DNA from 3 places in the Janthinobacterium sp. J1-1 genome. Region 2 is predicted to be linked to each of the others. Evidence: predicted binding sites of a transcription regulator. Region 2 holds the regulator's gene; each other region holds the start of a gene.
The links. The regulator NrdR, encoded in region 2, represses ribonucleotide reductase genes. The targets are predictions, from matches to a motif close to CACNANATNTNGTG.

Region 1 (4,855 bases), 2.6 Mb from region 2:
TGATGTTCGAAATGGTGGCGGTCGGTGCGATCGCCACGCAGTTCGAGTTGCGCATGCCGAACTTGGCGATGCGTTCGCGCACCGGGGTCCAGTCCATCGCCGACGAGCTGTCCACTTCCAGGTAGCCGCCGCGCTCTTCGGCCAGCAGTTTCACGGAATCCTGTGGCAGGATGCCGCGGTCCCACAGGGAACCTGCGTACGACTCGTAGCGGCCGCGCTCTTCTGCCAGTTCGGTCGACGCCAGGTAGGCGTAGTAGCACACCGCTTCCATCGAGGTGTCGGCAAACGACACGGCGGCGTCCGAGGCGAACGGCACGCGCATCATGTGCAGGCAATCCTGGAAACCCATGATGCCCATGCCGACCGGACGGTGGCGCATGTTCGAATTGCGGGCCTTGTCGACGGCGTAGTAGTTGATGTCGATCACGTTGTCCAGCATGCGCATGGCGGTGCGCACGGTCTTGGCCAGCTTGACGTGGTCGAGCTTGCCTTCTTTCATGTGCGCCGGCATGTTGACGGAACCGAGGTTGCAGACGGCAATTTCATCGCTGCTGGTGTTCAGGGTGATTTCCGTGCACAGGTTCGAGCTGTGGACCACGCCGACATGCGACTGCGGGCTGCGGATATTGCATGGATCCTTGAAGGTGATCCATGGGTGGCCGGTTTCAAACAGCATCGACAGCATCTTGCGCCACAGGTCGAGTGCGGCGATTTTCTTGAACGAACGGATTTCGCCGGCGGCCGCTTTCGCTTCGTAGCCCAGGTAGGCGGCTTCAAACGCCTTGCCGACCTTGTCGTGCAAATCTGGCGTTTCCGATGGCGAGAACAGGGTCCACTCGCCTTTTTCCATCACGCGCTTCATGAACATGTCGGGAATCCAGTTCGCCGTGTTCATGTCGTGGGTGCGGCGGCGGTCGTCGCCGGTGTTCTTGCGCAGGTCGAGGAATTCCTCGATGTCCATGTGCCAGGTTTCCAGGTAGGCGCAGACGGCGCCCTTGCGCTTGCCGCCCTGGTTCACGGCCACGGCCGTGTCGTTCACCACTTTCAGGAACGGCACCACGCCTTGCGACTTGCCGTTGGTGCCCTTGATATGGGCGCCCAGGGCGCGCACTGGCGTCCAGTCGTTGCCCAGGCCGCCTGCATATTTGGCCAGCAGCGCGTTGTCCTTGATGGCGTCATAGATGCCTTCCAGGTCATCGGAGACGGTGCTCAGGTAGCACGACGACAGCTGCGAGCGCAGGGTGCCCGAGTTGAACAGGGTCGGCGTCGAGCTCATGAAGTCGAACGAGGACAGCAGGCTGTAGAACTCGATGGCGCGCGCTTCGCGGTCCGACTCGTTCAGGGCCAGGCCCATCGCCACGCGCATGTAGAACGCCTGCGGCATTTCGATGCGCACGTCCTGGATATGCAGGAAGTAGCGGTCATACAGGGTTTGCAGGCCGATATAGCCGAATTGCAGGTCGCGGTCGGCAACGATGGCTTTGGCCAGGCGTTCCAGGTCGAAGGTGGCCAGCACCGGGTTCAGCAGTTCAGCGGAGATGCCCTTGGCGATATACGCCGGGAAATAGGTCAGGTATTCGGCGGCGGCGGCCGCTTGCGGCACTTCCTTGCCGAACACTTCCTTGCGCACCGTGTGCAGCAGGATGCGGGCCGTCACTTGCGAGTAGGCCGGGTCTTTTTCCATCAGCGCGCGCGCTGCCAGGATGGCCGACTTGTGCAGCTCTTCGACCGGCACGCCGTCGTACAGGTTTTTCACGGTTTCAGCCAGGATGGCGTCGGCATCGACGTGTTTTTCCAGGCCGGCGCAGGCGGCGTTGATCAGGTCGCGCACTTGCTGCATGTCGAGCGGGCGGCGCACGCCGTTGTCGAGCACGTTCAGTTGCGGTGCGGCCACTTGCGCGGAACCACCCAGGGCTTCCTTCTGCAGGCGGCGCTCCTCCATGTGCTTGGCGCGGTACAGCACGTAGGCACGCGCCACGTCGTGTTCGCCCGAACGCATCAGCGACAGTTCCACCTGGTCTTGCACGTCTTCGATATGGAAGGTGCCGCCGCCCGGCTGGCGGCGCACCAGCGCGGCGACCACGCCGGCCGTCAATTGTTCCACCAGTTCGCGCACGCGGGCGGAAGCGGCGCCCTGGCCGCCGTTCACGGCCAGGAACGCCTTGGTCATGGCGATCGCGATTTTCGAAGGCTCAAATGCCACCACCGCACCGTTGCGGCGGATGATGCGATAGTCGCCCATGGCCGCGCCGGTGCTTGCCACGCTGTGCGCCGCGCCTGGCGCTGGCGGTACTGGCGTTGGATGGATGGAAATATCTTGAGGTGATTGCATTGAAGCTCCCGTTGTCAGCTAAAGTCAGCCTGCAGTTTTGCTGCCGTGTGTGTTGTTGAATAGAACGCCCGATGGTCCGGGCTTCTTCCGGTATTTATTGTTAAAAACTACATATTCAAGGCATCAGATGATACAAATGAAAATAGCCTGCCCTCACGGCCATGGATGGCGCGAAACATGTCTCTGAGGGTGATAAACCGCCAGTGTCAGATTGCCAGGTGAGCACGCAATGGTGTTGGCGCTGGCTTGACACTAATGCTGAAAACATCTGTGATGGCACTACATTTAGTAACTACATCTAATTTATGCACTAATTGTAGTACCCATCGATGGCAGGCGCAATACTTTTCCCGCCTGTGTCCTGCTTAATTTTTCCGATTTCATGCACGAATTCAATTGACTTTTCAGGGCATGGATAACAGGCCCGGCACCCGCATAGTAAGCACTAACGCAGGCCGCTGCAGACCGCTGCGCGCCCCATTCCCGAGATGAATCCAGATCAATTTCAGTCTGGTTTGACCTTGCTATGCCAGCAATTATTTACAGCAATGCAACTACTGGAACAGTCGCCGGCCGCGGCTGGCGAAACCGGGACCGGCATTATAATCTACCGCGCCGCTTCGGTCCCGGCGCCGCCTGTTTCGGTTCAGCCCGGCGGCTCGCGCAGTTGCAATTTTTGCATGCGGTAGCGCAGCTGGCGCACGCTGATGCCCAGTTGCCGCGCCGCGCGCGCGCGGTGGTAGCGCGTTTGCGCCAGGGCCTGCAAGATCATCTCGCGCTCGGTTTGCAGCAGGAACAGCTGCAGCGGCACGATAGGCGCGCCGCCATGCCCCATGCCGGGCAGCGGCAATTGCCGGCCGGGCAAGCCGGCGTTCAGCGCCGTCACCGCCGCCGGTACCGCCACAGGCAAGCCCAGCCCATCGACCGTGATCATGCCGCCATCGGCAAAGGCCAGCGCCCGCTCCAGCAGGTTTTCCAGTTCGCGCACATTGCCGGGAAAAGCATGGCGCGCCAGCGCCGCCAGGACCGCCGGCGCCAGGTGCATGTCTTGCCGTGGCGCCAGGCGGGCCAGGATGGCATCGCACAAGGCCGGCAAGTCGCCCAGCCGCTCGCGCAAGGGCGGCACGGCCAGTTCGATCACGTTCAGGCGGTAATACAGATCCTGGCGAAAGGTGCCGGCCGCCACGCCGCGCGCCAGTCCGTGCTGGCTGGCGCACAGGATGCGCACGTCGACGGCTTCGTCGGTGCTGCCGCCCAGTTTGCGCACGCGGCGCTCCTGCAGCGCACGCAACAGCTTGACCTGCATCGCCAAAGGCACATCATCGACCTCGTCGAGCAGCAGGCTGCCGCCGTCGGCCGCCTGGAACAGGCCCTGCCGTTCGTGCAGCGCGCCCGTATAGGCGCCCGGACGGCAGCCGAACAGTTCGGCTTCCATCAGGCCCTCGGGGATGGCGCCGCAATTGACGGCCACGAAAGGGCCATCGGCGCGCGCGCCCTGGGCGTGGATGGCGCGCGCCACCAGCTCCTTGCCGCTGCCCGACTCGCCGCGGATCGCCACCGGCGCGCCGGAGGCGGCGATGCGCACGATCTGCGCCCTCAGCGCCTGCATGGCGGCCGAGCTGCCGCTCAGTTGCGGTATGGAATCTTTAGCGATGGGCGCGAGATGGCCGCCGGCGGCCCCGGTACGCGAGCTGGGCATAATTATCCTTTCAACAAGGATTCTGATCGGGCACGGCAATGATGCCTGCCACGGCCATGCTACGCCTGGCCGGTGGCCGATGGCGTCACGATACGGATGAGCAATGAGGGAGGAGCTTACAGGGTGGCGTGCGCGTGGCTGCAGTAGTCGTGGCCCTTGGCCTGCACGTTTTCGGAGGCCGGATAATAGACGCCGCAGTGGGCGCAGCACAGCATCAGCTCGGCGTCGGGCAGTTCGGCCACCCGGCCAGGCGGCGTAAAGGGATTGGGCTGCTGCCGCTGTTGCTGCTGGGCGCGCTGCTGCAAGCTGCGAATCTTGCTGCGGATCGCGAACACCACCAGGAACACCAGCGCCAGCCAAAACAAAATACGGGTCATAAATATCCTCGGTGCAAAACCACTTCCAGTACAAAACGGCTGCCGACATAGGCCAGCAGCAAGGTGGCAAAACCGGCCAGGGTAAATGTCAGCGCCGTCTTGCCGCGCCAGCCGCGAAAGCGCCGTCCGGCCAGCAGCACGGCAAACAGCAGCCACGACAGCATGGTAAATACCGACTTGTGATCCCAGGTCAGGGCCTTGCCAAATAATTGTTCGGAAAACACGATGCCCGACAGCACGGTCAGGCTCAGCAAGATGAAGCCCAGGCCGATCATGCGGAACAGCAGCTTTTCCATCGTCAGCAGGGCCGGCAGCTGGTCCAGCGCGCTTGACAAGAAGCCGCGCCGCTCGCTGCGCGTGTGCAGGCGCGATTCCTGCAGCGCCATCAGCACGGCGTGAAAAGCGGCGATCGTCAAGGTGCTGTAGGCCAGCACGGCCACCGTGATA
Region 2 (4,855 bases):
CCCGTTGCAACACCGTCTTGCGCACTTCATCGATCACGCGGTCGCCGCCAGTCAAGGCGTAGCGCACGATATCGAGCAGGCTGGCGCCGGCCCAGTTTAAAAAATTGCCGCTGAAGCTATCGCCACCGCAGCCATGCCGCGCATCGGCCGCCTTGCTCACGGAAAAGTAGGCGGTGGACAAGCGCCAGTCCGGCACAGTGACGCCATCGCTGCTGCGGTAGGGATAGCCGTAGCACATGCGCGCATCGAAATAGCCGGCATAGGCGTAGCCGGGATCGTAATCGCCTTCGTAGGCGGCGCCGGCTGAAGCGTGGGACAAGGAGAGATTGAGCAGCAGGTTAGGCGGTACCCTCGCGCCATGGAGCCCCGTGTCCGCGCGCGACAAATCGACCAGCGGCGATGCGGCAAATACCTGAGCACCGGCCACCAGCCACAGCAGCAGAACAAGCAGGCAGCGCACCATCATGGCGTTTCCCCCGGCGCCTGCTTCCTGTAATAAGTTTGCAGCACCACCTGCGTATCCTCCTGCGCGCCGAAGCCGATGGCGGTGACGCGGTACAGATAACCCGCGCCGGACGGCAGGCCGACCGGTGCGCCAGCGGGCGTGCCGGCCTCTTCGCCGGGCGGGTGAAACGGCAGCAATTCGATCATGTAGCGCGGCTTTTTAAAGGGCAGGAAGCCCTGCCCCGTCTGCATCGCCGCGCCCGTGAACTGGCCGTAGGCCACCGTGCCGGACTCCGCCACGCCCAGGTCGGTACTGAGCCAGACGGGCGGCGCGCCGCTGGCGGCCGGCAGGCACAAGCCTGGTTCGCCCTTGCAAGCGGACGCAAAGCCGGCCGCGCTGCTTGGTGCAAACAGCGTGCTGCGGCCAGGCAGCCCGGGCAAGCCTTCGATATCATGCTGTGCATCCATCAATGCCTCCTCGGCGGCCTGGAAAGCGATATGCCGGTCGCGCTCGCCACGCGCCGCCTTTTCTCCGTGCAAGGCCATCTGCGCGGCCGACACGCCCAGCAGCAAAATGGCGACCAGCAGGCATAGCGCGAACACCAGGGTCGCGCCGCGCTGACGCGCCCAAAAGTATTCAGGCGGGGCCATTGCGCAGCATGATGGTCGCTTGCACCAGCTGGCGCAAACGGCCGCGCTGGGCGGGCGGCAAGCCGGCCGGCACGATGCGTACGCCGGGGTCTTGCGCGCCGTGCGCGTCCGCATACGCCGGGCCGAACAGGTCGAATTGCGCCGGGCCGGATTGCGCGCCCACATTGCCGCCACCGTGCAGCAGCAGGGCCACGCGCACGCTGGCGACACGCTTCCAGTGCGTGCGGCGCTGGAAATCACGCTCGCGCTCGGCTTCGCTGGCGCCCACCAGCACCAGCGCCGCGTCGCGCGCGTCGAGGCTGCTCGCGTTCACATACTGGTTGGCCACGCCATCGGGCGGCGTATCGGTATCGAGGCCGTACAGCACCTGGAAACTGTCGACGCCACGGATCAGCGCGTCGGCGCCCCAGCCACTACCGCTGGCACTGCGATACTTGCAGCGCAGTTCCGCTTCGCCGTCGCCGCCTTCGTCCTGCGCCACATAGAAAATGCTCCAGCCGCGCTGCGCCTCGGTACTCGCAGCGCCGACGCCAAAGCCGGCACAATTGAGCACCGCGCCATCGCCACCTGCTCCCTCGCCGGTGCCGTAAAAACGCAGCGCCAGCACGTCGCTGCCGTTGACGCTGCCCGCCAGGGGCGCGGCGATGCCGTCAGTATTCTTGCCCAGGCCGCGCGCGTCCAGGCCGGCGATATTGGCGCTGTCGTGCGCCGCATGCATCAAGGGTGCGGCGCTGGCGTCCCAGTTCACCCACGCCGTCTGGCGCAGCGCCCGCGCGATGGCGTCAAAGGCATAGCGGCCATTGTCGGCCAGGCGCGCCGACTCCACCTGGTCCATATAGCTGCGGCTGCTTGACAGCAGCACCGCGCTCGAGGCCAGCATCAACATGGCGCCCAGGCCCAGCGCCACCAGCAATTCGACCAGGGTCATGCCGGCCTGGCGCGGCGCATGGTCCCTCATGGCGCACCCGCCGCCAGTTGCATGGCGATTTTCGGCATGGCAGGCTCCTGCGCGGCCCGGCCCTGGGCCTGCCGGCCGCGCCAGCCCAGCTTGATGACGACCGGTGCGCCGCTGCCGCCACTGCAGCTCCATTGCAATCCCTGCGCGGCCGCATCCCAGGCCAGTGCATCGCGGCAGATGCGCAGCCGTGCGCCAGGCAAGTCCTTGCGCAGTTGCTGTTTCCATTCGGCGATATCGAATTGCGCCAGTTGCGCGGCGCTGCAGGCGGTGTCACCGAGACAGGCCGGCGCGCCGCCAGGCTCATCAAGTGACCCCGCCTGGTAGTCGAGGCCCAGGTAGGGATTGTCGGCATCGGGCAATCGCAGCTGGGCGCTGTTGGCGCGCATGCGCTCGGCCATGCTGGCCGCCAGTTGCATGGCCGTCGACAGCAGGGCCGATTCATGGCGCGCGCGCAGGGACGACAATTGCATCGCGCTGCCGCCCAGCAGGCCCACGGCCAGCAGCAACAGCGCGACCAGCACTTCGACCAGGGTAGTGCCTTGGGTATGAACAAGATGGCGCATGCATGCCTCCCGCTTTCAGGGAAAGGAAGAGTAGCGGCCAGGATCAACCGGCCCTGCTACACGATAGGCGTGGCGGCGGGGTCAGGCATGAGACAGCGCAAGGCTGTGCGGGAATAGGGAAAAAGAGGTAAAAAAAGCGGCCACTGGATTGATCAGGCCGCTTGCTGGAAGAAAACAACTGTGGTGCTTGAGCTTGACACTTAAACCTTGCGCGGCTGGCCCACTTCGGCGATCGCATCCTGGAACTCGGCCAGGTCTTCGAAATTCTTGTAGACGGAGGCGAAGCGGATATACGCGATCTTGTCGAGGCGCTTGAGTTCCTGCATCACCAGTTCGCCGATATAGCCGGAATCGACTTCGCGCTTGCCGCTGGTCAGCAGCTTTTCTTCAATGGTGGCGATCGCCATGTCCAGCGAGGCGGCCGCGACGGGGCGCTTGCGCAAGGCCAGCATCAGGCTGCCGCGCAACTTATCCGCAGCGAACTCCGTCCGGCTGCCGTTCTTTTTGACTACGGCCGGCATGATCAGTTCAATCCGTTCATAAGTGGTAAAACGCTTGTCGCATTTGCCGCAACGGCGCCGGCGGCGGATGGCGTCGCCTTCCTCGGATACGCGCGTATCGAGGACCTGGGTCTCGTCATGGTGGCAGAATGGACATTTCATGGGCAGCGGCACAGCCTTTTAGTTCAACAAATGGAGCGCGGGCGCCCGGATACACTCAGGGCGCCCGCGGGCACGGCTGGAATGTGTCATCCAGAATCTTACTCTGGAAGACACATACTGGACAAATAATTATGCAGCGTAGACCGGATTGGCATCGGCCAGCACCTTCACGGCCGCTTTCACGCGCTCGATGGTGGCGGCGTCATGCGGGTTGTCCAGCACGTCGGCGATCAGGTTACCCACTTGCACCGCTTCGGCTTCCTTGAAACCGCGCGTCGTCATCGCCGGGCTGCCCAGGCGAATGCCCGAGGTGACGAATGGTTTTTGCGGGTCGTTCGGGATGCCGTTCTTGTTGCAGGTGATGTGCGCGGAACCGAGGATGGCTTCGGCTTCCTTGCCCGTCAGGTTCTTGGCGCGCAGGTCGACCAGCATCACGTGCGATTCGGTGCCGCCGGACACGATGCGCAGGCCGCGCGAGATCAGCGTCTTGGCCAGCGCGTCGGCGTTCTTCACGACCTGCTTCTGGTATTCGACGAATTCAGGGCTCAGTGCTTCCTTGAAGGCAACCGCCTTGCCGGCGATCACGTGCATCAGCGGGCCGCCCTGGATGCCGGGGAAGATGGCCGAGTTGATGGCTTTTTCGTGCTCGGCCTTCATCAGGATGATGCCGCCGCGTGGGCCGCGCAGCGACTTGTGCGTGGTCGAGGTGACGAAGTCGGCGAACGGCACCGGGTTCGGGTACAGGCCGGCGGCGATCAGGCCGGCGTAGTGGGCCATGTCGACCATGAAGTACGCGCCCACTTCTTTCGCCACTTTCGAGAAGCGTTCGAAGTCGATCTTTTTCGAGAACGCCGAGGCGCCGGCGATGATCAGTTTGGGCTTGCGTTCACGGGCCAGGCGTTCCATGGCTTCGTAGTCGATATCTTCCTCGGCCGTCAGGCCGTAGGAGACCACGTCAAACCATTTGCCGGACATGTTCAGCGGCATGCCGTGGGTCAGGTGGCCGCCTTCGGCCAGCGACATGCCCATGATCAGGTCGCCCGGTTTCAGCATGGCGAAAAACACGCCCTGGTTCGCTTGCGAGCCCGAGTTCGGCTGTACGTTGGCCGCTTCGGCGCCGAACAGTTGCTTGACACGGTCGATGGCCAACTGCTCGGCCACGTCGACGTATTCGCAGCCGCCGTAGTAGCGCTTGCCTGGATAGCCTTCGGCATACTTGTTGGTCAGCTGCGAGCCTTGCGCTTCCATTACGGCTGGCGAGGTGTAGTTCTCGGACGCGATCAGTTCGATATGGTCGTGCTGGCGCGTGTTTTCTTTTTGAATAACGGCGAACAGTTCAGGATCGACGTTGGCGAGGTTGTGATCTTTTGCAAACATGTAAAAACTCCAAAGATGTGGGTGCTTTGTACTGGCAGGGATCGAATGAGGGGAGCCGGCGTTAACTGAATAACAACAACGGAAAGGCAGCCTCTTCGCGCAATTCCATCGGTGGGCTGCCCAGGCGAACGGCTGATGAAATCTCACGTTTCCCGGTGGATGTCCACCTTTCGCCGGCAATGATCGCACCAAAATGGGGA
Region 3 (4,855 bases), 480 kb from region 2:
GCATTCGTGGGCCACGCCGCTTTCCACGATGGCGTCCAGGCAGAAGCGTGCCGGGTCGCCGCTGCCCGCCACGCCGGTAATCGCGCGATAGTGTGCAAAAGGGGCCTTGATATCGAAACCCACCCAGTCCACCAGCGGCAGCACTTGCGTCAGGCGCTGCGGGTAGATACAGGCCGTGTGCAGGCCTACATTGAATCCCAGCGCTTTCACGTCGCGCATGGCGTTTTCCAAGGCAGGGTCCATGCACGCTTCGCCGCCGCTGAAGACCACCGCGTCGACCAGGCCCACGCGGCGGCGCAGCAGCGCCAGCACGTCGGCCCATGGCGTCAGGGCGTCGCTGGCGCGCGGCTGCAGATGCGGATTGTGGCAATAGCCGCAGCGCCAGGGGCAGCCCTGCACGAACACCACGGCCGCCAGCTGGCCGGGATAGTCGGTGGCGGAGAACGGCGTGACGCCGCCCACCTTGAGCTCCCTGGCCATCAGCGACAGGTCAAAGGACCCGAGACCGAGGCGCACGCTTCGCTGAAGTACTGGCGCTCGTGGAATTCGCCCTGCTTGCCGATATTGAACGAGGCGACGGGGCGGTGATAGCCCATCACGCGGGTCCAGATTTCGCAGCGCTGGCGTTCGCTGTCGTCGAGTTCAATCGCGGGTGTCAGGTTTGGTCGTGCGTTCATGGTGTTTCCTCCAGTATGGCGTTCAGGTTGGCCTGCTTGCGGGCGATCAGCTCCGCGTCGCAGGTGGGGCAAAACTCGTGCTTGCCGGCCAGGTAGCCATGGCGCGGACAGATCGAAAAAGTGGGCGTGATGGTGATATACGGCAGAGAAAAGCGGCTCAATGCACGCTTGACCAGTTCGCGGCAGGCATTCGCGTCCGACAGCGCTTCCGTCATGTACAGGTGCAGCACCGTGCCGCCCGTGTATTTGCGCTGCAGCGCGTCCTGCAATTCCAGCGCCTCGAACGGGTCGTCGGTATGGCCGACCGGCAGTTGCGAGGAATTCGTGTAGTAGGGGTTGTCCACCGTGCCGGCCTGCAGGATGGCCGGATAGCGCTTGCGGTCTTCGCGCGCAAAGCGGTAGGTCGTGCCTTCGGCCGGCGTCGCTTCCAGGTTGTACATATGGCCCGTCTGCTCCTGGAACGCGATCATGCGCGCACGTACATGGTCGAGCAGACGGATCGCCAGCGCATGGCCCTCCTTGCTGGTGATGTCGTATTCGTTGCCGCTGAAATTGCGGATCATCTCGTTGATGCCGTTGACGCCCAGGGTGGAAAAATGATTGCGCAGGGTGCCCAGATAGCGTTTCGTGTACGGGAACAGGCCTTGCTGCATCAGGTCCTCGATGGTGGCGCGCTTGATTTCCAGGCTGGTCTTGCCCAGCTCCAGCAGGCGGTCCAGGTCGGCCAGCAAGGCCGCTTCGTCGCCGCGCCACAGATAGCCCAGGCGCGCGCAGTTGATGGTGACCACGCCCAGGGAACCCGTTTGCTCGGCCGAACCGAACAGGCCATTGCCGCGTTTGAGCAGTTCGCGCAGGTCCAGCTGCAGGCGGCAGCACATGGAACGTATCATGTTCGGTTTCAGTTCCGAATTGATGAAATTCTGGAAGTAGGGCAGGCCGTAGCGCGCCGTCATCTCGAACAGGCGCTCTGCGTTTTCGCTGTGCCAGTCGAAGTCCTCGGTGATGTTGTAGGTCGGGATCGGGAAGGTGAACACGCGGCCCTTGGCGTCGCCCGCCATCATGATCTCGATATACGCGCGGTTGATCATGTCCATTTCAAGCTGCAGCTCGCCGTAGGAAAACGGCATTTCGACGCCGGCGACCACCGGTATCTGCTCGCGCAAATCTTCCGGGCAGACCCAGTCGAAGGTCAGGTTGGTGAACGGCGTTTGCGTGCCCCAGCGCGACGGCACGTTGAGGTTGTAGATCAGCTCCTGCATATACTGCAGCACGTCGGCATAGGCCAGGCCATCCTTGCGGATAAACGGCGCCATATAGGTGTCGAAGGAGCTGAAGGCCTGCGCGCCGGCCCACTCGTTCTGCAGGGTGCCGAGAAAATTGACGATCTGGCCGATGGCCGATGACATGTGTTTCGGCGGGCTTGACTCGACCTTGCCCGGCACGCCGTTCAGGCCTTCATGCAGCAGGGTGCGCAGCGACCAGCCGGCGCAGTAGCCGGCCAGCATGTCGAGGTCGTGGATATGCAGGGCCGCCTCGCGGTGGGCCGCGCCCACTTCCGGCGGATAGACCTGGTCGAGCCAGTAGTTGGCGATCACCTTGCCCGACACATTGAGTATCAGGCCGCCCAGCGAATAGCCCTGGTTGGCGTTGGCGTTGACCCTCCAGTCGCGCCGTTCCAGGTACTCGTTGATGGATGCGGCGACGTCGACCTGGCCGTGTTTTTTCGACGCTGTGACGGGTAGTGCGCTAGCTGACATGAAACCTCCAATAACCACAACATGCGGTGTTTTATTGAAGGTTATCGACTAAATGTAGTGTCGTCAAAGGGCGCGTGCAAGCGATTGGCGGAACCTTGATCCAGGTGAAAATCGCGCAGCCATCATTTTTTGTCCCACCGCGTTTCGCGCAGGATCATGTACGTGGTGCCGAAGAATGCGCCGCCGCAGGCGACGATGCTGATGACGGAGGCGGGCAGCACATGGATCCAGATTTCGGCCGGCGAAAAGGTGCTCCAGCTGGCCACGCGGATATCAAACGTGATGTAGTTGGCCAGCAGCCAGTACGCGGCCAGGATGGCGGTGCAGATGGCGCTCTGGCGCAGCAGCGGCACCTGGCGGCGCGCAAACACGGCCAGCAGGAACAGCAGCACCACGCCCGGATACACGCCCAGAATCTCGGGCGAAAACATGTGCGTGCTGTTGATGTCATGGCCTTCGACGGGCGACGCCCATTGCACTTGCAGCGCGGTCAGGAACAGGGTCAGGAGCAGTATCAGCAGGGGTTTGCGGGTCATGGCGGTGGCTGGAATGAATAGGAGTTAGGCACGATGGCAGTGCCGCATTCTACAGCGCAAGGAGGGGTGCCGATGCATGCATTCCTTCACCTGCGTCAAGGACTCCCCACATGGCGCGGGGCTATAGTCTCGACCCTGAGCCGATACAGAAAGTCCCCATCATGAAGCTTGAACATTCCACCGCCCAGCGCGTGGCCGGACCGCTGGAACTGGTCTGCCCGGCCGGCAGCCTGCCGGCCCTGAAAGCGGCGGTCGACAATGGCGCCGACACCGTCTACCTCGGCTTTCGCGACGCCACCAATGCGCGCAATTTCGCCGGCCTCAATTTCGACGAAAAGGCGATTGCCGAAGGCGTGCGCTACGCCCACCAGCACGGCCGCAAGGTGCTGCTGGCGCTGAATACCTATCCGCAGCCGCACAACTGGATGGTCTGGCGCAGCGCCATCGACCGCGCGGCGGACGCAGGCCTGAACGCCATTATCGTCGCCGATCCGGGGCTGATGGCGTACGCGTCGCAGCATCATCCGCAGCTGCGGCTGCACCTGTCGGTGCAGGGCTCGGCCACCAACTACGAAGCCATCAATTTTTATCACGAACACTTCGGCGTCTCGCGCGCCGTGCTGCCGCGCGTGCTGTCGATGACGCAGGTGGAACAGCTGATCGCCAAGACGCCGGTCGAGATCGAAGTATTCGGTTTCGGCAGCCTGTGCGTGATGGTCGAAGGGCGCTGCGCGCTGTCGTCGTATGCGACCGGCGAAGCGCCCAATACCCACGGCGTGTGTTCTCCCGCCAAGGCCGTGCGCTGGGTGGAAACCGCAGGCGGCCTGGAGTCGCGCCTGAACGGCGTGCTGATCGACCGTTACGCCCCCGGCGAAAACGCCAGCTATCCGACCCTGTGCAAGGGCCGTTTCGACGTCGACGGCGAACAGTATTACGCCATCGAGGAACCGGCCAGCCTGAACACGCTGGCGTTGCTGCCGCAGTTGATCGCCATGGGCGTCAAGGCGGTGAAAATCGAAGGCCGCCAGCGCAGCCCCGCCTATGTGGCGCAGGTCACGCGCGTCTGGCGCGACGCGATTGACGCGTGCCGGGAAGGGCAGCAGCGCTACGCCGTCAAGCCGGGCTGGATGGCGGCGATGGACAAGCTGGCCGAGGGCCAGCAGCACACTTTGGGCGCCTATCACCGCTCCTGGAAATAAGAAAACCTGCTGCGCGACCCGGGGCGCGGCCTGCGATGCTCACTGTGCTCAAGCACAGCTGCGCTTCTCGGCCACGCCGCGAGCCGCTCGCTACGGTTTTGTAACTATAAAATGAAGGAACAGGTATGCTAAAACTGTCATTGGGGCCGTTGCTGTATTACTGGCCGCGCGCCACCGTCTTCGAGTTCTACCAGCAGGTTGCCGACACCGCCGTCGATATCGTCTACCTGGGCGAGACGGTCTGTTCGCGCCGCCATGAACTGCGCCTCTCGGACTGGCTCGATATCGCCGACCTGCTGGCGGCCGCCGGCAAGGAAGTGGTGCTGTCGACCCAGGCCCTGATCGAGTCCGGCGCCGAGCTGGCTACCCTGCGCCGCATCGCCGGCAATGGACGCTATGCGGTCGAGGCGAACGATTTCGGCGCCGTGCACTGCCTGGAAAAGGGCCAAGCCTTCGTCGCCGGCCCCCACCTGAACCTGTTCAACGGCCCCAGCCTGCAACTGCTGGCCGGCCTCGGCGCGCGGCGCTGGGTGATGCCGCTGGAAATGAGCCAGGATGCATTGGCCGAACTGCAGCGCCAGGCGCCGGACGGTATCGAGACCGAAGTGTTTTCCTATGGCCGCATGCCGCTGGCGTTTTCCGCGCGCTGCTTCACGGCGCGCAACCGCAACCTGCCGAAAGACGAC

Region 1: Q8L25_RS08485 (ribonucleoside-diphosphate reductase subunit alpha) is a predicted target of NrdR. The motif match lies at 2,610-2,623, and genes of this name have one in related genera.
Region 3: Q8L25_RS25260 (ribonucleoside triphosphate reductase) is a predicted target of NrdR. The motif match lies at 2,450-2,463, and genes of this name have one in related genera.

What each region holds. Positions count from the first base shown of each region.
Region 1 is NZ_CP132339.1:1,872,629-1,877,483, reverse strand. Features, by position in the region: gene Q8L25_RS08485 (ribonucleoside-diphosphate reductase subunit alpha) at 1-2,332, opposite strand, end outside; gene Q8L25_RS08480 (sigma-54 dependent transcriptional regulator) at 2,979-4,031, opposite strand; gene Q8L25_RS08475 (PP0621 family protein) at 4,148-4,408, opposite strand; gene Q8L25_RS08470 (cytochrome c biogenesis protein CcsA) at 4,405-4,855, opposite strand, start outside.
Region 2 is NZ_CP132339.1:5,984,413-5,989,267, forward strand. Features, by position in the region: gene Q8L25_RS27280 (PilC/PilY family type IV pilus protein) at 1-466, opposite strand, end outside; gene Q8L25_RS27285 (PilX N-terminal domain-containing pilus assembly protein) at 463-1,095, opposite strand; gene Q8L25_RS27290 (PilW family protein) at 1,082-2,053, opposite strand; gene pilV (type IV pilus modification protein PilV) at 2,050-2,616, opposite strand; gene nrdR (transcriptional regulator NrdR) at 2,817-3,278, opposite strand; gene glyA (serine hydroxymethyltransferase) at 3,408-4,655, opposite strand; ZMP/ZTP riboswitch at 4,767-4,855, opposite strand, start outside.
Region 3 is NZ_CP132339.1:5,508,113-5,512,967, reverse strand. Features, by position in the region: gene Q8L25_RS25270 (anaerobic ribonucleoside-triphosphate reductase activating protein) at 1-480, opposite strand, end outside; gene nrdD (anaerobic ribonucleoside-triphosphate reductase) at 480-677, opposite strand; gene Q8L25_RS25260 (ribonucleoside triphosphate reductase) at 674-2,434, opposite strand; gene Q8L25_RS25255 (hypothetical protein) at 2,557-2,970, opposite strand; gene Q8L25_RS25250 (peptidase U32 family protein) at 3,132-4,169, shown strand; gene Q8L25_RS25245 (U32 family peptidase) at 4,295-4,855, shown strand, end outside.